Regions from separate parts of the Oceanobacillus sp. MO10714A genome, predicted to be linked through region 2. Evidence: predicted binding sites of a transcription regulator. Region 2 holds the regulator's gene; each other region holds the start of a gene.
What was found. Region 2 encodes Rex, which represses fermentation and respiration genes when NADH is low (regulators of the CRP and FNR family bind a similar motif). Its sites were predicted from a motif close to TTGTGAAATATTTCACAA; they were not measured.
Positions count from the first base shown of each region.

Region 1: SPD53_RS05040 (hydroxymethylglutaryl-CoA synthase) is a predicted target of Rex. The motif match lies at 5,566-5,583, and genes of this name have one in related genera.
Region 3: nadC (carboxylating nicotinate-nucleotide diphosphorylase) is a predicted target of Rex. The motif match lies at 3,567-3,584, and genes of this name have one in related genera.

Region 1 covers NZ_JAXHDC010000004.1:56,338-64,578, reverse strand. The annotation lists gene SPD53_RS05080 (deoxynucleoside kinase) at 1-194, shown strand, start outside; gene SPD53_RS05075 (hypothetical protein) at 262-816, shown strand; gene SPD53_RS05070 (PTS transporter subunit IIC) at 868-1,905, opposite strand; gene SPD53_RS05065 (RDD family protein) at 2,111-2,506, opposite strand; gene SPD53_RS05060 (hypothetical protein) at 2,975-3,397, shown strand; gene SPD53_RS05055 (hypothetical protein) at 3,415-4,197, shown strand; gene SPD53_RS05050 (hypothetical protein) at 4,190-4,627, shown strand; gene SPD53_RS05045 (NADPH-dependent FMN reductase) at 4,800-5,366, shown strand; gene SPD53_RS05040 (hydroxymethylglutaryl-CoA synthase) at 5,621-6,793, shown strand; gene SPD53_RS05035 (HesB/YadR/YfhF family protein) at 6,823-7,113, opposite strand; gene SPD53_RS05030 (hypothetical protein) at 7,273-7,746, shown strand; gene SPD53_RS05025 (FdhF/YdeP family oxidoreductase) at 8,006-8,241, shown strand, end outside.
Region 2 covers NZ_JAXHDC010000039.1:7,756-15,996, reverse strand. The annotation lists gene SPD53_RS15455 (hypothetical protein) at 29-232, opposite strand; gene SPD53_RS15450 (hypothetical protein) at 339-626, shown strand; gene SPD53_RS15445 (hypothetical protein) at 801-1,202, opposite strand; gene groL (chaperonin GroEL) at 1,742-3,373, opposite strand; gene groES (co-chaperone GroES) at 3,596-3,880, opposite strand; gene SPD53_RS15430 (CPBP family intramembrane glutamic endopeptidase) at 4,325-5,041, shown strand; gene SPD53_RS15425 (hypothetical protein) at 5,093-6,061, opposite strand; gene SPD53_RS15420 (redox-sensing transcriptional repressor Rex) at 6,239-6,874, opposite strand; gene SPD53_RS15415 (ABC-F family ATP-binding cassette domain-containing protein) at 7,021-8,241, shown strand, end outside.
Region 3 covers NZ_JAXHDC010000045.1:13,203-21,443, reverse strand. The annotation lists gene SPD53_RS16310 (TRAP transporter permease) at 1-1,628, opposite strand, end outside; gene SPD53_RS16305 (TAXI family TRAP transporter solute-binding subunit) at 1,659-2,666, opposite strand; gene nadC (carboxylating nicotinate-nucleotide diphosphorylase) at 2,701-3,537, opposite strand; gene SPD53_RS16295 (transcription repressor NadR) at 3,709-4,254, shown strand; gene SPD53_RS16290 (type I restriction-modification system subunit M) at 4,352-5,821, shown strand; gene SPD53_RS16285 (restriction endonuclease subunit S) at 5,814-7,001, shown strand; gene SPD53_RS16280 (DEAD/DEAH box helicase family protein) at 7,029-8,241, shown strand, end outside.

The DNA of each region.
Region 1 (8,241 bases), on a different contig from region 2:
GGGAAGAAATGCATGACCGGTATAGTAAGTGGATTGACAGCTTTAATGCCTGTCCTGTTTTACGAATTAATATTGCAGATTATGATTTGAAACAGGAGGAATCTCTTGAACTGATTCTAGAGAAAGTTGGCCGGCGGATTGGCAAGCGTAAGATGAGATCCATGATTCCAATAAATGAGGACTATCGGCTGTAATGAAGAATTCCCTAACGGTCGATTTCTTGCATAAAATAAGGGGAGTAACCAAGTAAGGGGTGAAACCATGGGATTATATATTAATGGCGATTACGAAGATATTTATCAGACGGATGAAGCGGTTGATGATAATAATCAGGTAATATATTTTCATAACCGTACTACTGAAAGGCTTAAAGAACAAACGCAATTCAATGAATCGGTCGAGAAGCATGTAGCGGAAATAAAATCATCAACTGACAGGCAACATGTGCTGAATATGCAGAAATGGCATGAATTCGAGACGGAATATAGAAGACTGTTAGCGAAATTAGCAGCTATTTCAGAGGAGAATGAACGGCTTGCAAAACAAGTTACAGCATATATGGAGCGTCAGGAGGAGATTACGAACCAATTAGCCATTGACAAGAACAGGATGAAAGGTCTGGAGAAGCGAGTCGAGGAGCAGGAAGCAATGACAGCAAAGGTAGTGCGGCAACTGGATCATTTTCGCAGTGTCTTATATGAACGCACGAACTATTTAGCTGAAAAGGTTGAGGAAGCGACAGCATCTATTATCCGGTTTTTAAAAAATGAACCATACACATCAAGTACAAAGGAAAAAGAAAAGGCGATACGTTGAGTCGGGATATAAGTTGGAAAGAAAATAGGGCGGGGACATTTATCCCCAGCCCTATTCAAAGTTCAATTTATAGTCATCTGCTTTAATCATTTTTAATTTCCGGGAGAACACATAGATTAATCCTAAGTTTAATATAATTGGCAAGATGAGGAACGTGCCAAGCATAATCGTAATATTATTTAACGTCCAGCCGCCCTCAGCAAGATTAATATAATTTAAAGGCCCGACTAGACCAGATAAACCGAAACCCGCACTATAAGGCGTCCCTTGAATATTTAATACCCCCGCAAGTCCTCCAAGGAAAGCTGCGGTAATCAGCATAGGAAATGCAATTTTCGGTTTCATGATGAAGTTCCGCATTTGAATCTTCGGGGAACCAAGCACATGGGCAAGAGCTGTACCGAGCGAGTTTGCTTTATAGCTTGCAATCGCAAGCCCAACACCTGCTGCTACAATCCCGAGATTTGCCGCTCCAGAGCCGATACCGAAAAGCATAATTACCGTTGCAACACCAACAGTAGAGATAGGGGAGAGGATAATGAGACAGAAAATCACTGCAATCATTGCGCCCATCAAAACCGGCTGCATATTTGTAACAGCAGCAACCAATTCTCCTAACAATTCGGTTGAATAACGGATGAAAGGAAGTAAAGCATAACCTATCATACCTGGAACAATAATACTTAAAGTCGGTATTAATAGAATGGAATAGCCTTTCAAACGATTTCCAATCCATAGAACAAATAAGACAGCAAGTGCCGCCGTAATACCAGTGTTAATCACGATCCCGATACCGTTTAATGCGAATAGCCCTTCTTCGGTTTTCATAATAGCCCCGCTGCCGATCATCGCTGCAATGCCGACAGAAGCTGTTTGAATCGGTGTTAACTTAAATGTTACTCCAACCATTACTCCAATTAAAATCGGCAGTAAACTCATGACCATTACGGTTATATCAAATAAATGCTCCAAAGCTGGAAAATATGGAATTAATATTTTTAAAATTTCACCTAATAAAGCATTTGGAATTAGTGCGACAACAATCCCGATACTCATTCCGTTTAATAACTTACTGAAAAAATCCTTCATCCCCGCTCGTCTCCCCCAAACAAAGTAATTGCAGTAAATTATAAGATGAGTTTCGTTAATAGTCAACCATTTTTCTTTTGCAGAGTAATGCTTTTATGTATTAAAGTGAATGAGTGGCAAAAAAGATTGGGATAGAAGTCAATTCAGTTTCGCTTTTCTCAAAAATAAAACAGCTCTGTCACTTTTTGGACGAGCTGTAGATTATTTATTTAGTTGTTTCCATTACAATTGTTCCAGCTTTGCGGTCATGAGGGAATAGTTTTCCTGCTTGGCCTTCAAAGCTATCCCTATTCTTTATGTACGCGATGGTGCTAGTAGTGTCCCGGTGCAGCATTCTTTTTAAGATCTGTTCGTTCGTCAATTCCTTGCCGTCTTCACTTTTTAGTTCGATTCCCATTAGTTTGTAACCAATTGTCTGTCCACTGTTTTTGAGTTGCACATATTCTAATGTGTACTGGCTCAGAATTGGTAACACAATCATATGGAATGCTTCGTTTTTTATTTTTTTCCGTAAGAAATATTCTGCAGCTAGAGAAGCTGCCGTGCTAATACAGCCATCAATTAGTGAGGCCTTTAAGCGTTTTTTCGTCAATGGTTTCATCATAATTCCTCCCTTTGTCCTCATTACATACCTCTACCATATACGGAAATTGATTAGAATAGGTTTCATTTATAATAGAATATCTTTTGAGTTTGTGTTGTCGATTTTCGTTCTGTGGGAAAGAAATGCTGTCGTAAGATAGAGGCTCTTTCAATAAATCTAGCATGAACGCTCGTTTTATGACGAAAAGGCATGAACTATGGATAATATTTCTACTATCTAGTTCTTAAGCAAGATAAGGTACGGATTATCTTTTTTCCAATTTAAAGAAATATCTATTAAAAGAAACCGTTTTGGGAGATAAATCCTATCCTTTAAGACTCTGATCGTTTCTTCCTCTTTTAAAAGATCTCTCGTAAAGACTCTTTCCTCCTATGAGAAAAATAGTTTAATTATCCGATTCTTTTTATAATTCCATCTGATACGATGGGACGTAACATCAATCGTAACAAATAGAGGGGGAGGGGTATGAGGAAAACGATTCGGACTGGACTCATGGGTTTACTATTTCTTTTTGCTTTTAATATATCTATTATAGCAGCAAGTGACTACACTCCTTGGAAATTACATAAAGATTCGGCCCAAGAAATAGTTCAGACCATTCGGACGTACTTCCATAAGCAATCTATTAAACCAATAGAGGAATGGGACGGGCAAAGAGAAGAGCAAGTTGCGGAATTGGAGGTGTTGTTGGATGGCGAAAAATCACAGATTATCACGGAAGTAAGGAATTACGGGAAGGGATTGGAAGCGCAATTAAATAATTTATTGGAAAAGCAATCGGTATTAGAAGTGTACGCTACTTATGAAACAGAGAGAAATGAGCAGATGCATGTAGAAGTGGAAGAAGAGATTGCAATATTTTTAGATGAATTATTATCAAAAAAATAAAAAGGGGGAGTTATTAGGTGAAATCATTTTTAAAATCATTCAAAGGGAAGATCATTTCGATTGGACTTGCTGTTGTTGTCGTCTGGAGTGCTGGAGCGGTATTTGCTTCATCACATGCGGGAGAGCAGCTTCGTGCTTGGTACAATGGGTTGTTTAATCAGTCTGTTGCGGAAGTGGAAGCTGATACTGAAGCATATATGGAAAGCAGATTACCGGGGCTGCAAGCTGAATATGACCAACTGAAAGCACAGGCTGGCATTGATATTGATTTAAGCAGAGAGCTTGCAACTGGAGAGACATTGGAAGAAATTATCCGAGCGAAACTTGAACATATCGGAGAAATTGATGCAGAAAAACAGGAGATTCTTGCTGGAATTGGCTTGGAGTTTTATAATGTGTTCCTTGATGGATATTTAGAAATCCAAGGCAATGCGAATGATGCGCTAAACTTTGCAACAGATGATCTCATTGCATTCACAGCAGATAGTGGGAATGCTGCGATTAAACAATTAGCAGCGGATATCCATCAGGCTAAGGACGCAGCAGTTGCAGAGCTGGAAGAAGCGATTCGTCAGGCCCAGGAAACTCTTGCAGCAGAAGTGTCTAAGAACCAAGAAATTACGACTAGAAATCTAATCAATCAAGTGGATTGGGCAATTCGTGATCTTCGTGAAAGTGTTACCGAAGTAGTCACAACGCTCGTTACAAATCAACAAGAGCTTATTACTGTAACAGCCCAGCAACTCGGAGAAGAAGCAAAAACCGCACTTGATGACGTTGTATCGAGTATTAATGAATAAGAAGCAAGTGATCCCACTCGCATTATTTATCATGCTCCTGTTTGGCGGAGGACTTACTGCTACTGTTGCAGATTCCTCCCTCTCAGGAATTCTGACGAGCTGGCTCGATGACAAAACGGAACAGTCGATTGCAGAAATAGATAGCGCAATTAAGGAAGAGCAAGCAATCCAGACAGAACGTCTGAAAGAAGTTCTCGCTGAAGAAATCAAGGAAGTAGAAAAAGAGTGGGAGACATTTATTGAAGCCGAGAAGCAAAAACAGTTGGCAGCCCTAAGGGAGTATATGGATAAGCATATCGCTGAACGAATTGGAGTTACAGAGGTGGACCCAGAGAAGCAAGCAACTGTAGAAAAAGAATTGGAGCGTATTTTTCAAGAAGCAGTCAACGAAATGGAAAATATTATGCTTGAAATTGAAGAAGTGGAGTGAAATGTTTTCATACGCTCCACTTCTTTTGCGTTCCACGAAAGATTCCTATTCCCAGTTCGTTTCAATTGTATTACATAACGATATTATTTAAAATACTTATTAAAGGTAACTAACTTATGTATTCAATTCGTAATTTGTAAATATGTATGAAGCATTTAAGGAGTGGACATTAATGAAAGTGGCATTACTGCAAGGGTCAATCGTCGGCTCAAAGACGAGAACAGCCCTCCAGCATGTGGAGTCGGTATTCAGAGAAAAATATCCGAACATCGAGGTCACTATGCTTGATTTGGCTGATTATGATATCCCGTTTAGCGATGGGAGAAATTATTTGGAGTATACAGGGGATGCTGGCTTTGTAACAAGGACCTTGATGGAGGCTGAAGCGATCGTTGTGGGAACTCCGATTTTCCAAGCTTCGATTCCAGCCACATTGAAGAATATATTTGACCTGCTTCCAGAGCAGGCATTGCAGGATAAAGTTGTTAGCATTATCGTTACAGCAGGCTCGTCGAAGCATTATTTAATCCCGGAAACTCAAATCAAGCCGATTATATCATATATGAAAGGGCAACTCACCCAGTCCTATGTATTTATTGGAGAAAAAGATTTCTACCGGAAAGAAATCATTAATGATGATATCCATTTCCGAATTGAACGTCTGATCGAGGATACGGTTTCATTAACAGATGCGCTGAAAGATATCCGGGAAGCGAAAGAAGCAGAATACGGATTTTAAGTGAAATCGGCTAAAGAGAAACAATCGCACTTTAGCCGATTTCTTTTCTTGCATCGGAAACTTTAAAGTAAAAATGCTGAGGCTTACTTAGATTTCCAGGGCTAGTCATGTCTGCTCTGTGCCTTTGTTTTTAATTCGCTATTTCGTTTGCTTTATCCTAGTAATTTATATTAAAATTTAAATATTGCCGAAAAATAAAATGTGAAAAACATCACTTTATAGATGTGGAATATATACGGAAAAGAGGAATTGCAGTGAATATCGGAATTGATAAGATTGGTTTTTATGCGCCACATTATTATGTGGATATGATTAAGCTTGCTGAAGCAAGAGGGATTGACCCGGATAAGTTTACAATTGGAATTGGCCAGGATGAAATGGCGCTTGCCCCAGTTACACAAGATGCGGTAACACTCGCTGCCAATGCTGCTTTACAGGTTATCGATGAGGAAGATAGGGAGAAAATTGACCTTGTCCTGTTCGGCACGGAATCAGGAATTGATCATTCCAAATCAGCAGCAGTCTATCTCCATCACTTATTAGGCTTGAATCCTTATGCGCGCGCTGTTGAATTAAAGCAAGCTTGCTACAGTGCAACCGCAGGAATTCAAATGGCTAAAGGTCATATTGCTTTAAACCCGGAAAGTAAAGTGTTGGTTATTGGTGCAGATATTGCAAGATACGGTTTAGCTACTCCTGGTGAATCAACACAAGGAGCAGGGGCGGTCGCAATGGTTATTAGCAAGGATCCGAAGTTGCTTGCTTTAGAAAATGAAAGTACATATTTCACGAATGACATTATGGATTTCTGGCGCCCACTTTACTCAGATATAGCTTATGTCGACGGTAAATTCTCCAACGAACAATATATTCACTTTTTCAACACCGTGTGGGAAAAGTATAAAGAGCAAACTGGACGTAGCTTAGAAGACTTTTCAGCTCTCTGTTTTCACGTACCCTATACGAAGATGGGCTTGAAGGCATTACGTACGATTCTTGATGAAGCAACCGAATCAGGTAGTGAACGTTTGAAAGCAAATTATGAGACAAGTATTCAATATAACCGGAAAGTCGGTAATATTTACACAGGTTCCTTGTACTTGAGTTTACTTTCACTCTTAGAGAAGAATGACAGTTTGGAAGGTGGCGAGCGAATTGGATTATATAGTTACGGTTCCGGCGCTGTCGGCGAGTTCTTCACTGGAATTTTGCAACCAAACTATCAAGACCACCTATATGTTCATCAACATGAAGAACTCTTTCATGCACGTAAGGAAGTAAGCATAGAAGAGTATGAGGAGATATTTGAAGAAACTCTTTCAGCAGACGGATCGTCAACCGAGTTTGACCGTGCAAATGATCCCGCTCCAGTATATTTATCCGGTATAGAAGATCACAAACGAATCTATGTAAACCGTATTAAATAAAAAAACTGAGACTCCGTGTCTCAGTTTTTTCACTCTACAAAATGGTAGGTCACTTCATCGAGTTCTTCATTATATTCAACGTGGAAGTTATATCCGCTGAAAAACCAGTCGTCGCTTTTTTCTATAAAATACGTAATACCATCCACTGTTTCTGTAACTAACGGATCATTCGGACGGTCAATATTAATTGCAACGGAGAAATTATCGTGGATTTCAGTTTTTCCATAGACCTTCCCAAAAAATCGGACACTGTCCCCTTTTTCTAAGCCCATTTCCTCAATATACCACTGATGTGCCTTATCTGATACTTGTATTTTCATGATGTATGTACAGAGATATCTCTGTATCCTCCTCTCAAAGGTATGACCTGTCTTTAGTCTATCATATTCCCATTTCTTAAGAAAAGATAACGAATTTAGCCAGAAAGCGCGTTAAGATGGTAGGATATGAGATAGAAATTGACAGGAAGGTTGTTTCGAATGAGTATATGGCTATACCTAAATCTGCTACTATTCATCATTGTTCTTCTTACACTGGATTATAATTACGCGCATCTCCCCATTCATATCATACTCGGACTAGCAGGTCTATTTTTGATCTTATTCAATTGGACAAGGCATGCATTTTTTTCAACTATCCGGAATACTCCTGATCGAAAGAAGAAAATTAAGCTTGCAACTATCTCGAAATGGATTTATCCGTTTCACCGTTGGATTGGTACAACGGCGCTTATTCTCATTATTCTCCATGCGACCATCATTATACACCGGTTTGGTTTCTTATGGACGAATATGAAAATGTGGAGCGGAATTGGTGCAATTATTATTCTTATCTGCATGGTTCTTTCCGGATGGCTGCGATTATATTTTCCAAGTGTGAAGAAGCGACGGGCACATATTACCTTCGGGTTTTTATTATTTTACTTTATCGTCATTCATACTGTTCTTTTTTAAAATACAGTATGATTTCATGAGTTTGTAGGCGTTTACATATGTGCTTTGTTGTTGTAAAATATAGAAAACTCGTAAATTAATTTATAACTCAACATTATTGCACCTAAAAATCAAAACAGATGAATCATATTGAGCTCACGGAATCAACGAAGTATATAACAATTTACGGGTTTTTAATGGGATATCGAGCTGTTTCAGACTGAAAAGTGATATGAAAATAAAACAAAAATCTGTTTATTATTGATGAGGAGGGGTTAAGTTGGGGAAAACGAAACATACTGGTCCGGTAAAATTAACGAAGCGACCAGATCCGAGTCTCTGGGTAAGTAAAGTGCCTTTTGGGCTTGGGAAGGTGAAGCCGCACCATATTCGCGACACGATGAAAGTAGTTTGGGAAAATAAAGATAATCTGCCTTATGCTACAAGGATTCTTACGCAGGGTGTCTGTGATGGCTGCGCACTCGGCGTTTCCGGCCTGCAGGATCAGACGCTGAA
Region 2 (8,241 bases):
GGTATCGAACCTTCAAATAATTGAAGGTTTACTGAAAAAAGTCATTGCTCAAATGAGGTTTTTGCTGTAATATTCCAATTGTTTTTCCATCCCAAAGAAGTGGAACAACAAGGAAAAGAATAAAAAAGCAAATCGATTTATAAACAAATTCTGCAAATCCGTTTGTTAAAAAGAGTCCAGCTGCAAGAGACCAGCTAATCTTAATTAACAGATAGTCTATAATCACAGCCAATAATTGCGACAATGGAGGTACCAAAGAACTTTCTTTTATTTTTTCACCCTTGGCAATCAGGTTCTTTCGAGATGGAAACAGAACAAATATACTGCGTTTTAAACTAATGAATATCGATGGAAGAGCACCTGCGTGGCAGTCCTTGCTGAAAAGATCCTTTGCGCTATATTTACCTTTAGCAACATCATGGATCCTAAATATATTTACTAGTATCGAGTTGGATATAAATTCAAACCTTTATCCTTATCACGTATGGACCACTGTGATTATATTTGCATTTCTCATCATGATCTGGGCCGTATTATTTATCCATACGATGATCATCCTTATTAAAAGAGGGAAACGGAACTTTTACTTTGACTATATAGCGGATTTAGTACCAAGGAAAAAATAAATCTAATCCAAAACTGCAAACCCCACCCCGGGATTTGCTGTTATTTTTTTAGAGATTATTAAAAAGTCCAGTGAAAATGACACTTCGCATATCTAAGTTGGCTAAGGCTGTTTTTAGTCGGCCTTCCTCTCATTCATTTCTTGCGCGTCGGAAGTTCGTGGCGGTGCGCACCATTTATTCTTGCGCTTTTCTAAACAGCTCCTCCACTTCGGAAAACTTTTCCTCATAGGTTTCTTGATTAATATCATACAAATCAAAGTAGATATCCCCTTGTTCATCTGAAATATCTAAATAGCTTTTCCTAAATTCCTTGCTAAAATCAAGATAAATATGTTGTTCTAATATTCCTTCTTCATGAAGATATTTTAATGTATATTTTAAATTCTCACTTTGTCTGTACGTTTTTTCTTTTTGAAAACTTATAATTGGGTATTTTTCAGAAAATTTATCGAAAGCATCAAGAATTGCAGTTTCAAATTGTTGGCTCAGATTGTCTGAGATAAGCTTTTTTCCACCTTTTTGAATACCAGAATAAATAAAGTTAGTTAGTAAATTTTGTATCATAGGATTCGTCATTAATTCTAACACTTTAATCACACTCTCTTATATTAATATTTAATGACATTTTATCTTACATTCTTTAAATAATAATCTCAAATTTTTCCCTTACTCGCTTTTGCAATCATCTATTATTATTCAATTATCCATTAGCAGGATATATATGGGTTAGTGTTCTAAATCTTTGTAATGGTGCAGCATTCTCAAGTAGTGCATATTGAAGCTCATTACGTAGAGAGAAAAGAAGATTAATTAAAATAGAATGACTTTATGCATAGATTGACAAGAGTATAAAATTCCTCATTCACTAAGACATACGTATGCCTCTTTTCTTGACATGGCCACAATTGACTTGGAAGAAACTATGGATAGATTTGGTCATACTCCAGAAAGTAACAACAAGAAATATTTATCTCGCGTTACAAAGCAATAGAAAAAAGAGGCTTCTCAAAAGTTTGATCAACTTATGAGAAGCCTACTACTTTAATGTATCGAATGTTAGCCAATCATTCTCATTTAACTCAAAAACCCTTATATATCAAGATGTTAGACGGCTATCACATCATGCCGCCCATTCCACCCATACCGCCCATATCAGGCATTCCGCCGCCAGCGTTTTCTTCTGGCTGGTCAGCAACTACAGCTTCAGTAGTCAAGAACATAGCTGCTACAGATGCTGCGTTTTGTAGTGCAGAACGTGTAACTTTTGCAGGGTCTACGATACCAGCTTCAATCATGTTTACCCAGTCGTTTGTAGCTGCGTTGAAGCCGATGCCGTTTTCTTCGCCTTTCAAGCGCTCAACGACGATGGAGCCTTCAAGACCTGCGTTGTCTGCGATTTGACGAACTGGTTCTTCGATTGCGCGAAGTACGATATTAACACCAGTTGCTTCGTCACCTTCAAGCTCTAGTTCGTTAACTTTCTTGTAAACTTCAAGAAGTGCAGTACCTCCACCAGCAACAATTCCTTCTTCTACTGCTGCACGTGTAGAGTTCAGTGCGTCTTCGATACGAAGTTTACGTTCTTTCAATTCTGTTTCAGTTGCAGCTCCTACTTTAATTACTGCAACACCGCCTGCTAATTTCGCAAGACGCTCTTGTAGTTTTTCTTTATCGAATTCAGAAGTAGTTTCTTCTACTTGTGCACGGATTTGTGCTACGCGGCCTGCGATTTGGTCTGGGCTGCCAGAACCTTCAACGATTGTTGTGTTTTCTTTTGTAACAACAACCTTAGCAGCGCGTCCAAGTTGTTCGATTGTAGTGCTCTTCAAGTCAAGTCCTAAATCTTCTGTAATTACTTCACCACCAGTTAGTATAGCGATGTCTTCAAGCATTGCTTTACGACGGTCACCGAATCCTGGTGCTTTAACCGCAACTGCGTTAAATGTTCCGCGAAGTTTGTTCACAACTAATGTTGCTAGTGCTTCACCTTCTACATCTTCTGCGATAAGAAGTAATGGCTTGCCTTGTTGAACAACTTCTTCAAGAACTGGTAGTACTTCTTGGATGTTACTGATTTTCTTATCTGTAATTAGGATATATGGATCTTCTAGAACTGCTTCCATTTTATCTTGGTCTGTTACCATGTACGGGGAAGCATATCCGCGGTCAAATTGCATACCTTCTACAACGTCAAGCTCTGTATTGAAACCTCTTGACTCTTCAATCGTGATCACGCCGTCTTTCCCAACGCGCTCCATCGATTCAGCAATTAGCTCTCCTACTTCTTCATCGTTAGCAGAAATTGCTGCAACTTGTGCGATAGACTCTTTGTTCTCTACAGACTTGGAAACATTTTTTAATTCTTCTACTGCTGCTTGAACAGCTTTTTCAATACCGCGGCGGATACCTACTGGGTTTGCACCAGAAGTTACGTTTTTCAGTCCTTCGCGGATCATTGCTTGTGCAAGAACTGTAGCTGTTGTTGTACCGTCCCCTGCTACATCGTTCGTTTTAGATGCTACTTCAGATACGAGCTGTGCACCCATGTTTTCGAATGCATCTTCCAGTTCGATTTCTTTTGCGATTGTTACACCGTCGTTCGTGATTAGAGGTGCACCGAATTTCTTATCTAATACAACGTTACGTCCTTTTGGTCCAAGGGTAACTTTCACTGCATCTGCTAATGTATCTACCCCACGAGCTATTGCACGACGTGCGTCTTCACTAAATTTAATATCTTTTGCCATGGTTACATTTCCTCCCTAAATTCTATTATTAAAGGTTGTTCAAAAAGTCCGGTAAAAATGACACTTTGAGAAAAAGAGGTTCTACTAAAACCGTCCACGTCCCGTGCTAGTGTCGGTGTTGCAAAACGAATCGCATACTTAGCCGACCTCGGTCCTTTTATCCTCCTTTTTGAACACTCTATTGATATATGTTTTAAGTTTCTTAAGTATAAGTTAATTGAGTTATGAAATAACAGCTAGAATATCACTTTCTCGTAGAATCAAATATTCTTTCCCGCCGTATTTCACTTCTGTTCCAGCAAACTTAGAGAAAATAATGCGGTCTCCTTCAGACACTTCCAGTGCAATCTTTTCACCACTGTCTGTTACACGGCCAGAACCTACTGCTACTACATTACCTTCTTGTGGTTTTTCCTGTGCAGAGTCTGGAAGTACAATTCCGCTTGCTGTTGTTTCTTCTTGCTCTACAAGTTCGATAACAACACGATCTCCTAATGGTTTAATCATCTAGAACTCCTCCTTGATTCTAAAGTTTTTATATTTTTGTTAGCACTCACTTCGCTCGAGTGCTAACTCCAATTATTATAATAAGTAATAAGTCAAAAAAATGCAAGCGATGTATGTTTAATTTTTGTGATTTTCTATTTTTAACTGGAAAAGGAGCTGGAAATAGATATTAATAAGGATTTGAACATATAATTGGGTAAAGATAAGAATGTAATGGGACAAATGCTCTGACCCCATGTCCCGATTTATGTTAAAATACATTTATGTGAATTTATCACGGATTAACGGTCTGTAATAGCCCCACTTCTAAACATGAGGGAAACCCGATATGTGAAGGTGGGGGATAAACAGTCCGTAAATCCCTGATTCTGTTCAACCAACATTCAGGGGGTAAAGAACGCCCACTGAATGAAGTTTCACTTTATATAGAAGGAGTCGTTGGGTTTGCCGAAAAGATATTGGTATGTGATTGTGACGTATTTGGTTATGCAGTTTTCCGCCCTTCCGGTAGCGTTGTATATGGAATTATATTTCCCCGAAAGTTATTCACAAAATATGATTTATTGGTCGATTTTTAGTTTTACTGCTGGACTGCTCGTTACGTTATGGCTAATGAGGCCAGACATGAAAATGCCAGCACACCGGGATGCTTCCCCCGTTTCTTCCGTTATCCTTTGGTCCATATTTGGGGTGTTTCTAGCCTTCTTTGCTCAAACAATTGCAGCAATGATTGAAATCTTTATTTTCGGCATCCCAGCAGGATCGGAGAACACAATGGGGATTATGGAATATGCCCGGGCAAATATGCTCTTCATTTTGATTCCAGCAATTATTGCGCCAATCCTTGAAGAGATCATTTTTAGAAAGATTATTTTCGGTAGTCTCTATAAGCGCATGAACTTCTTTTTCGCCGCTATACTATCAGCACTCGTCTTTGCTGCTTTTCATGTAGACTTTTCCCATCTTCTTATGTATACAGCAATGGGACTCGTATTTGCTTTCCTTTATGTAAAAACAAAACGGATTATCGTTCCGATTATCGTCCATGCAGGGATGAACTCTTACGTTGTTTATAAGCAGTATAACTTAACACCAGAAGAAATCCAAAAAATGATTGATCAGCTTGAACAGTTGCAGACAATTTTGTTGAGCTGGGTATGAAAAAAAGCGGGATCCTGACGGACTATTCAAACGTCATCTCCCGCTTTTTTATTATATTTCATTTAACATCGTAATGATTTCATCCGTATCTTCAATCATTTCTTCCATTACCGTATAGCGTACAAGATATAAGTCCTCATCTTTAACGAAAATGCGGCCGATTTCTTCTTGATTTGGTTCTTTTGCATCCCCATCTACACGGAATTGGTACATGACTTCACTTTCCGTTGCATAGAGACGTTCAAAATCAAATTCTCCTGTTGTCATATCTTGTAAGCTTAGCTCCAGCACATCAATGAAATTCGCAAGCCCGCTTCGTTCATTACCATCTTCATAATAATCATAGGTGATGATTGCACTGTAATTCCCTAAGGTTTCCGCAACCGGAATGTATTCAGCGGTTGCTTCCCCTTCCGCTTCATCATAACCGGCAAGCATCCATTCTTCCTCATCAAAAGGAGTAGGAAGACTAGAAATTACTTCCACATAATCTCCAGTCATCTCAACCTCTTCTCTTTCCTCAGGCAGTGGATTGACTTCGAAGATTTCCGACTCATAAATTTTCCATTTACCGTCGTCTGGACGAAGAATATGTTCTCCTCTTGTTTCGTTGTTCTCGAAGTCGCCTGAATCTTTTTCAATCGTACGTTGTGTATAGTGGACGACAGCTTCATCCTCAGATTGTTCTTTCATCTCAAGATCTGCCAACTCGATATCCAATGAATACTCAAAGAACTCAGTGATCGTCTCCTTTGTTGATTCATAAGCAGGAGATTCCCCGTGAATTGTCTCCATATAACCGTCCAAGTCCTTTGCCATCAACGCTTCAACATTATCCTCAAGGACAGCAAAAAATACATCCTCCCCTGCTTCAACCTCTTGCTCTGATTCCGTTTCTTTCTCCTCTGTATTATTCGAGCAAGCTGCTAAAAACAGACAGGAGAGTAAAAGCAATACTCCTGTCCATATTTTACGATTCAACACGTTTTCCCACGCCCCTACTATTTTCTCCCGTTTCACTATCTTTCTTGTTTCTTTATCACGTATTAACGGTCTGTAATACCCCCACCTCTAAACATGAGGGAAGCCCAATATGTAAAGGGGATAAACAGTCCGTAAATACCTGATTCTGTTCAACTAACATTCAGTGGGAGGTAAGGAATTCCCCACTGAATAAAGTTTCACTTTATGTGTGCTCTATTTTGATTGCAATGGATAATGCTTCAAAAAGTAAACAAGTGCCTGTAGTTCAATCGCTAAATCGATATGATGAACGCGCACATCTTCCGGTACTGTAATACGAACAGGTGTGAAGTTCAAGATTCCTTCAATCCCTGCTTTAACTAATTTTTCTGTAATAACATCAGCTTCCGATACAGGTACAGTGAGGATCGCGACAGAGATTCCCTCAATTCTCTCCATCATTTCATCTATCCCGTAAACTGGAACACCCCCGACAATTTGACCGATTTTCTCTTCATCACTATCGAAGGCCATTTTGATTTGGATATTATTATTTTTCGTAAAGTTATAATTTAAAAAGGCGGTACCTAGATTACCGACACCGATTAAAGCAACCTCTGTCGTTTCATGTTGGTCGAGTGTACTGCGGAAAAATCCGAGCAAGTATTCGACATTATAGCCGTAACCTTTCTTTCCTAAAGCGCCGAAGTATGAAAAGTCACGACGGATTGTAGCGGAGTCAACTTTGATTGCTTCTGATAGTTCCTTTGAAGAAACCCGTTTTTTCCCTTGTCGATTCAGATTATTTAAATAGCGATAATATAACGGAAGCCGCTTTGCTGTTGCTTGTGGTATTTTGTTTTGTCTCATATCTGTTCCTCATTTCATTAATAACGATAATAATAGTTATACTTATGTCTATTCTACCAGAAAACGAGCGAAATGTCGTGATTATTTTCACATATAATTTCCTTCTTCTGCTTTTTGCGTTACAATACATATAATGGGGTGAATGTATGATTTTAATGCAAATGAATGGACTTTCGAAATCCTTTGGTTCGGAAACCATTTTATCAAATGTAAAACTTGAAATTAAAGATCTTGATCGAATAGCAATTGTTGGGAGAAACGGGGCTGGGAAATCTACTTTATTAAAAATAATGGCCGGCGAACTTTCTTATGATACCGGGGAACTTATTAAGCCGAAAGAACTTACTATCGGCTACCTTTCACAACATATGGAATTAAAATCCGGCAAGACAATCTGGAATGAGCTTGTCACCGTATTCGACCATTTAAAACAACAAGAAGAGAATTTACGGAAGATAGAAGAGAAATTGCAAGATACTGAGAAGCTTTCAAATGATGAATATCAAAGTTTACTATCAGAGTATGATCGCCTGCAGCACGCTTACGAGACCGGTGGCGGCTATACGTATGAAGCTGAGATTAAGGCAGTATTGAATGGACTCAATTTCCAGGACTATGATTACCATACAATGATTAGTGAACTTAGTGGCGGCCAAAAAACAAGGCTCGCTCTCGGCAAGCTGCTCCTGCAAAAGCCACAACTCCTGCTTCTTGATGAACCGACCAACCATTTAGATATTGAAACATTAGGCTGGCTCGAATCCTATTTAAGCGGGTATCCAGGAGCAGTTGTCATTGTTTCCCATGATCGCTACTTCCTTGATAAAACCGTATCCCTCGTCTATGAAATTTCAAGACATGAGACGAAGAAATATCACGGGACATATAGTAAATTTCTCGAACAAAAAGCAGCCGACTACGAACGGGAACGGAAAGAATTTGAAAAGCAGCAAACAGAAATTAAACGGATGGAAGATTTCGTCCAACGTAATATCGCCCGTGCCTCTACTACGAAACGGGCGCAAAGCAGACGGAAACAGCTTGAACGAATGGAACGGGTGAACAGACCGCTTGGAGACGAGGCTTCTATGTCCTTCTCTTTCGATATAGAAAGAAGAAGTGGAAATGATGTCTTGAAAATAGAAGACCTTTCCCTCCGCTATCCGGATGAAGATGAATATACCTTCAAGCAAGCAAACCTCCGCCTCACCCGCGGCGAACGGGTTGTCCTTATTGGACCGAACGGGGTTGGTAAAACGAGTTTACTTAAGATTCTTATCGGCAAGCTCCAGGCAACGAACGGGTCCTTTGAACTGGGGACAAATGTGAAAATCGGCTACTATGATCAGGAACAGGCGAATCTTTCC
Region 3 (8,241 bases), on a different contig from region 2:
AGCTTTACGGCCTCTAAGCCAACTCGGTTCGGATTTTCCTCGGCAATTCCAGCAGCTGCATAAGCTGCAACCGCAACTGGTGGCGTAATTGCTGAAAAAATAGAGAAATAAACGATAAATAAATGTGCTGCCATTGGCTGAACACCTAATTCAATTAATGCAGGAGCAGCAAGCATGGCTGTTAAAATATAAGCAGCAGCGACCGGCATGCCCATCCCTAATACAATACAAATAATCATTACAAGCAGTAATGTAGGAATAAGAAGTCCGCTCGTTAAACCAAGCACAATACTTGTCAATTTCCCTCCAAGTCCTGTAGACATGATTGCGGTAATGATTAAGCCTGCAACAGCACAAGCCGCCGTAACAGGAATGGACGATTTTGCACCGTCAACAAGTGCTTGAATCGTCGCTTTAAAACCAATCCGTGTCTCTCTGCGAAACCAGCTTACGACGATAATAGCTAGAATTGCGTAAAATCCTGTTCTTGCTGCACTATATCCCTGAATAAGGAAATACATAAGCACGATGAAGGGGATAATATGATACCAGCCTTCTTTCAGAACCTTTTTAATGTCAGGGATATTTTCCTCTTTCGGCCGGGGCATATTAGAACGCACTGCCTCTAAATGAACCATCAACAGTAAGGAAACATAATAAAGAATCGCGGGAATTGTTGCAGCAAGCGCAATCATCCCATATGGGATTTGGGTTACCGCGGCCATTAAGAAGGCAGATGAACCCATAATCGGCGGTAGAATGCTTCCACCAGTTGACGCGGCAGCTTCAATACCCGCAGCAACAGACGGTTTATAGCCACTTCTTTTACTCACTGGAATCGTAAAAGATCCAGTCGCAACAACATTCGCCGTTGGACTTCCGGAGATAGATCCGAAAAAGGCACTTGTTAACACAGCCACTTTCGCTGCGCCGCCTCGTGTTCTCCCAGCAATCGCAGTCGACAATTGAAAGAAAAATTCACCTGCTCCAGCCTGTTTTAAAAACGCACCAAACAAGAGGAACATAAACACGAAGGTTGCCGCTACCGAAATTGGAGAACCCCACAATCCGTTATAGCTGAAGGCGAGCTCATGCATGACGTCTGTAAAAGAAAACTCCCGGTGCTGCCAGATCCCCGGCAAATAATGCCCGAAGAAAATATAGCTAAAACCGGCGAGCACAATCGCAATAATCGGAAAGCCCATTGTCCGGCGGGCTGCTTCAATTGCTAACACGATAAATACAAGCCCGAAAAATAAATCAAGAGTCGTGAGCGGGTCCATAATTGGAATCCTTACAGCTATACGCTCCGCATGCATAGAAAAGTAGACTCCAGCTAGAATAACGAGGAGTACCGCTGTATAATCGATCCAGGTCGGATTCTCCGTTGTTTTCCCTTCGTGAGCTTTCCTGGAATAACCATACAGCAAAAAGGCGATTGCAAGAATACCAGATAAATGCACTGCCATTTGATTCAATGGATCTAATTTCCCCCAAATGACTGACCAAATTTGATAGACTGCAAGAATACAAGCAAGCAGTCTGAAGATATGTAAATGATAGGATGACAGCCGGCGACGGTACCCATACCCAAACCAGCCAGTTATACGTGCTTTTAGGTTCACCATTGAACAATCTCCTTTATCGAATGCTAAGCTTTAGTTATTTTTTAGCAGTCCTTTTTCTTTAAAAAACTTTTCCGCTCCTGGATGCAGCGGGAGTGCTCCAACATTGCTCATATTTCTTTTCGTTAACGCTTTAAATTCTTCATGAACGGTATCTAAAAAGTCTAGATTATTATAAATACTTTTCGTGACAGCATAGACTTCCTCATCGGAAACATCTTTGTGAACCATAAGAATTGCCGGTGTGCTTACCGTCCGAGCGTCTTCGGTGAGAAAATCATATGTGCCAGCAGGGATGGTGTTCGGTTCCATCCCTAAATTATCGGCAACGGTCTGAATCATTTCTTCATCAAAAGAAATCATGTTTAAATCTGTCATTGTCGCCGCTTCGATAATATTACTGGAAGGAGCGGATTCAGCATTCCCTGCCGCATCAAGTCTTCCGTCTGCCATCAGTTCAAAAGCCATCGAGCCAGAGAGGAAATCAACTGAACCACCCTCAGAAATAATATCTTCATAGGTTACCCCGTAAAATCTTAAAATTTCCCGGGTAATAACCTCGCCTGCCGAACCTTGTTGATTCACGGATATGTGGAGCGGACCATTTTCTAATAAGTCCTCAACCGAAGTCACCCCAAGCTCTTCCCTTGTAAAAAGCTGATAATAGTTTGCCGGTACAACGACACTGACGGCACGAATGTCTCGAAAGGCTTGATTATACGGCTCTAGTCCTTTATAAGCCGCATAAGCTGTCATTGAATAGGACAAGCCATAAGGAACTCTACCTGTTCCGACCATTAATGGATTTTCAATAATGCTTCCAGGCTCGACTGTTATAAATGATCCGCCATGCTCCCGGCGAATCGATTCGGCGATTCCCTCTGTAAACACCGCCCATGCTCCGCCAGTGCGTCCGCCTTTGATTGTTGTTGTAAGCTGCGTATTTTGTTCATTTGGTTTTTTAGAACTTGTTTCGCTTCCACATGCGACTAATAGTAAGAATCCAAGTAAGATTATGGACACCTTCCAAACGTTTTTCATTATGCTTCTCCTTGCTTGAGCCTTAGTTATTTTCTTATTCTTCTTTCACAAGTAAACTAATATCCAACGCCTTCACGGAATGGGTTAACGCACCGAGCGAAATATAGTGCACACCCGTCCCTGCATAAGTTGCTAGGTTTTTGAGATTAATACCACCAGACGCTTCCGTGATAATTGGGGACGGCACGAGCTTCGCAAATTCCTTCACTTCTTCAGGAGTCCGGTTATCAAACATAATCACATCGGCTTTTGCCTCCACTGCTTCAAGCACCGCTTCTTTATTCTCCGTTTCCACTTCAATCTTCACCGTATGCCCAAGCGCTTTTCGAGCCCTTTCGACCGCTTTTGTAATCGAGCCGGCATACGTTATATGGTTATCTTTAATCATAACGCCATCATATAACCCGTTCCGATGATTTTTCCCGCCACCGACCGTTACCGCATATTTCTCGAGCATGCGTAAGCCAGGTGTCGTCTTTCTCGTATCACATATTTGAATGGAAGAGTCATTCAGCGTTTCTACACATTGATTCGTTAATGTCGCAATTGCGCTCATTCGCTGCACAAGATTTAAAATAACCCGTTCCCCCGTTAAGATGGTCCGAACCGAGCCACGAACTTCCGCGATTCTCTCACCCCGTTGCACATAGTCTCCGTCTGTATAATGAAGGGAGATTTCTAACTTTGAATCTAGTAAATGATAAGCTTGTTGAATGATGTCTAAACCTGCAATAATCCCAGATTCCTTCGCGATAAAAACACCGCTTCCATTTTGCTCCGCCGGAAAAATCGCATGACTCGTCAGATCTTGATCGCCAATATCCTCCATAAAAAAGTCCTCTAGCATTTTTCGTAGTTTGATTTGATTCATTGTAAGTACGCTCCATTTTTTTGTTTTGGTTGTTAATCATTTCACATACATTGCATAAAAATAAGTAGAATGAGATAATCTGTATAGGTGTCATGACACCTATATTTACATAAAATCAATATAATAGCAAGGGCTAATTATAAGAATTTTTATAAATAAGGGGATGAAGACATGCAAAGTAAAGAAAAAATGTCATCCAGTGAGCGCCAACAACTGATTATAAATGAACTGAAGAAGTCGAAAGAGCCAATTACCGCATCCAAGTTCGCGGAAAAAGCGAATGTATCGAGACAAGTGATTGTGCAAGATGTGTCGATTTTAAAGGCAAAGAATGAGCCAGTTGTTGCAACAAGTCAGGGTTATATTTATATGGGCAATCAACCGGAAGACAACCTGGTGCGAAAGACAATCGTTGTGAACCATACGCCGGAACAGACGTTAGAAGAATTGTATATTATTGTCGATCATGGGGTGACCGTGAAGGATGTGAGTGTGGATCACCCGGTTTATGGGGATATTACGGCTTCGATTCGGGTTAGCAATCGAAGGGAAGTTGATCTTTTTTATGAGAATTTGCGGGGACCGAATGTTGCGCATTTATCTTCGCTGACGAACGGGTTGCACCTGCATACGTTGGAGGCAGATTCAATGGAGAAGATTGAGGAGGTTTGCTGGAAGTTGGATGAGATTGGGATTTTGGTGGGGACTACAAATTAAGACGATTTATAATCAATTCCACGGTAAGAGATAATAGTTTAGCTGGAGTTTATATAGTATAATAGTCATATATGAAATGAATAGAGGAGCATCAACTATGATTACAGGTGAATTACGAAGCAAAGTCGATAAGATTTGGGAATCATTTTGGACGGGTGGAATTACAAACCCACTTACCGTTATTGAACAATTTACATATTTACTTTATATAAAAGGTTTAGACGATCGTGAAAAAAGAGGAGAAAAGGATTCAGAGTTATTGGGAACCCCATATGAAGGGATTTTTCCTAAAGATCAACCTGAACTAAGATGGAGTACATTCTCACAAATGGGCCCAGAGGAAATGTTTGAAGTAGTTTCTCAAAAAGTATTTCCATTTATTAAAGGGATGGGTGGAGATGGATCTGCATATTCAGAGCACATTAAAGATGCCGTGTTTGTTATTCCATCGCCGGCTTTATTATCACGAGTAGTCGCAGGGATTAGTGACCTGCCGAAGACAACGAGTGCTGACAGTGAGGTTGATTCATTAGGGGATCTATACGAGTATCTATTATCAAAATTACAGAGTTCTGGAACAAACGGACAATTTAGAACCCCAAGACAAATTATTGATATGATGGTTGCGCTAATGAAGCCAACCCCGCAAGATACGATTGTTGACCCAGCGGCTGGTACGGCAGGTTTCTTAGTATCGGCTAGTGAGTATCTAAGAAAAAACCATGACGATTTGTTTTACACGAGGGACTTAAAAGAACACTTCCACAATACGATGTTTAATGGGTTTGAAATTGATACAACAATGTTAAGAATTAGTACGATGAATATGATGCTTCACGGGATTGATAACCCTAATATTCGCTATCAAGATAGCTTAAATGAGCAAAATAAAGAGCAAGAAAAATATACGTTAGTACTAGCGAATCCGCCTTTTACAGGTTCACTTGATTACGATGCAGTGTCAGATGATTTATTAAAAGTGACGAAAACAAAGAAAACGGAATTGCTATTCTTAGCTTTATTCTTACGCCTATTAAAAAAAGGGGGGCGTGCTGCCGTAATCGTACCGGATGGTGTTTTATTTGGAGCATCAAATGCCCATAAAGCTATTCGGAAAGAAATATTGGAAAACAATAAACTAGAAGCTGTTATTAGTATGCCGAGCGGAATATTTAAGCCATACGCAGGAGTTTCAACAGGAGTGCTCATCTTTACGAAAACAGGGTCTGGTGGAACGGATCACGTTTGGTTTTATGATATGGAGAGTGATGGGTTTTCACTAGACGATAAACGAAGCCCAATTGAGGCGAATGATATTCCGGATATTATTGAGAGATTCCACAATTTGGATAATGAAAAGGAAAGAAAACGTACAGATAAATCATTCTTCGTTCCTTTTGAAGAGATTAAAGAGAATGATTATGACTTGTCGATTAATAAATATAAAGAAGTTGTGCATGAAGAGATTGAGTATGAAGAACCACTAATTTTAATGAGGAATATAAAACAGTTAGAAAGTAATATTGCAATTGAGTTAGATAAACTGGAGGAGCTCTTAAGTGAATAATGAATTTGTAGATTTATTGTCAGTGTGTGATTTTCAAGGAGGAAGTCAACCACCAAAAAGATTATGGTTACAAAATCCTGCAGAAGGTTATGTTAGGATGCTACAAATTAGAGATTTTACACAAAGTTCAACAAAACCTGAGTACGTTCCATTAGATAATAAACTGAAGCTTTGTGAAAAAGATGATGTCTTAATTGCTAGATACGGAGCTTCTGTTGGGAAAATACTAACAGGTCTACAAGGAGCTTATAATGTAGCGTTAATGAAATGTATTCCAGATACATCTTTACTATTGAAGCAGTATTTATACTACTTTTTGCAAACAAAATACTTTCAAAAATTAATCAAAAACGTAGGAAGTAGATCCGCACAAGCTGGCTTTAATAAGAATGATTTAAAAAAAATTAAAATATTTTTACCATCGATTAAAAAACAGGAATTAATTATAAAAATTCTAAACACATGTGAGAATGTAATAACAAACAGACGACAACAAATCGAAGCTTTATCAGCTTTAAAACAAAGTATTTTCGTTGATATGTTTGGGACAGTTAAAACAAATAATTATAGTTTTAAAAAATCAAAGTTAGGAGATTTCGCTTTACTTGTAACTAGTGGTTCAACACCGAAGGGAGGAAGCACATCCTATTTGAAAGAAGGCGTTCCACTAATTAGAAGTCAAAATGTCTTGTGGAATGAGTTGCGATTAGAAGATGTAGTTTTCATCTCAGAAGAAACCCATAAAAATATGAAAAGAAGCCAATTGAATAATCGGGATGTATTATTAAACATTACTGGTGCATCAATTGGAAGAAGTGTTGTATATAGAGGGGCAGATTTTGAAGCTAATGTTAATCAGCATGTATGTATCATACGACTAAATGAGTATATTAATCCATACTATTTATCTTATTATTTTGCTAACGAGGAGTTTCAGAAAAATGTAGTTAATAAAAATATCGGTGCTACTAGACAAGCTTTTAATTATACTCAAATCAAAAATTTTGATATTTTAGTGCCTGATTTATCTTTACAAAATGCCTTTGAAGATAAAGTTAAGCAAGTCGATAAATATATTAATTTACTATCAAATAGTTTAGAGCAAATGAACTTATTATATGATTCTATTCTCCACAAATCCTTCAACGGCGAACTATTTAAAGAAGGAATGAAAGTATAACTGAAGAAACGAAAGAAGGTGCTACAATTGACCAACTTTGAATTTCTAAAAGAAAAAGACCAATACAAATCCTTTTCAAGTGCTTGTCTTGAAGCAGAGAAAAGTTTACAAATCAGCCCTGCTACGACAGCTATTTTGTCGAGGAGGGCTTTAGAGCTTGCGGTCAAATGGACGTACAGCTTTGATGAAGGATTAAAACTCCCTTACGATAATCGTTTATCAGCATTAATCCACGAACAAACATTTAGAGATATCATTGATAATGACCTCTTCCCTTTACTTCGCTATATTGTGAAATTAGGTAATGTTGCTGTGCATACAAATTCTAATATTTCACGAGAAGAAGCAATCACTTCTCTACGGAATTTGCACGAGTTCGTGAGTTGGATTGACTATTGTTACTCCGTTGACTATACAGCTAAACCATTTAATGAAGAAGTATTATTAACAGGTAGCGAAACTCGGAAGCGCAAAGAAGAATATCAAGATCTATTCGAAAAATTAAGCGCGAAAGATCGTAAATTAGAAGACATGATAGCTGAGAACGAGAAACTTAGAAAACAAGTTACAGAGACCCGTATTCACAATCAACAGGAAAAAGATTATGACTTTAAAGTGGACGAGATCTCCGAATATGAAACACGGAAACGTTACATTGACATAGATTTGAAGTTGGCAGGTTGGACATTCGATAAAGATATTTTAACTGAATATAAAGTAGCAGGAATGCCTAACTCAAAAGGTGTCGGATATGTTGATTATGTGTTATTTGAAGATGACGGCAAGCCTCTAGCTCTTATTGAAGCAAAAAGAACCACAGCTAGTGTAAATCAAGGAAAACAACAAGCAAAGCTTTACGCTGACTGTTTAGAGAAAATGCATGGTCAGCGCCCAATTATCTTTTTAACCAATGGTTTTGAATCAATAATTTGGGATGACACAGAATATCCAGATCGAAAAGTATCAGGTGTATATTCTAAACCTGATTTAGTAAAGCTAATGGAACGTAGGCAGTTAAAACGTTCGCTACAAAACATTGAAATAAAAGATGATATAACGAATCGGGCGTATCAAAAAGAAGCCATTATAAATGTGTGTGAAGCATTTGAATCGAAACAACGCGAAGCCCTACTTGTAATGGCGACGGGATCGGGAAAAACAAGAGTTTCTATTTCGATTGTAGATGTACTCGTACGTCATAACTGGGTAAAGAACGTATTATTCTTAGCCGATAGAAAAG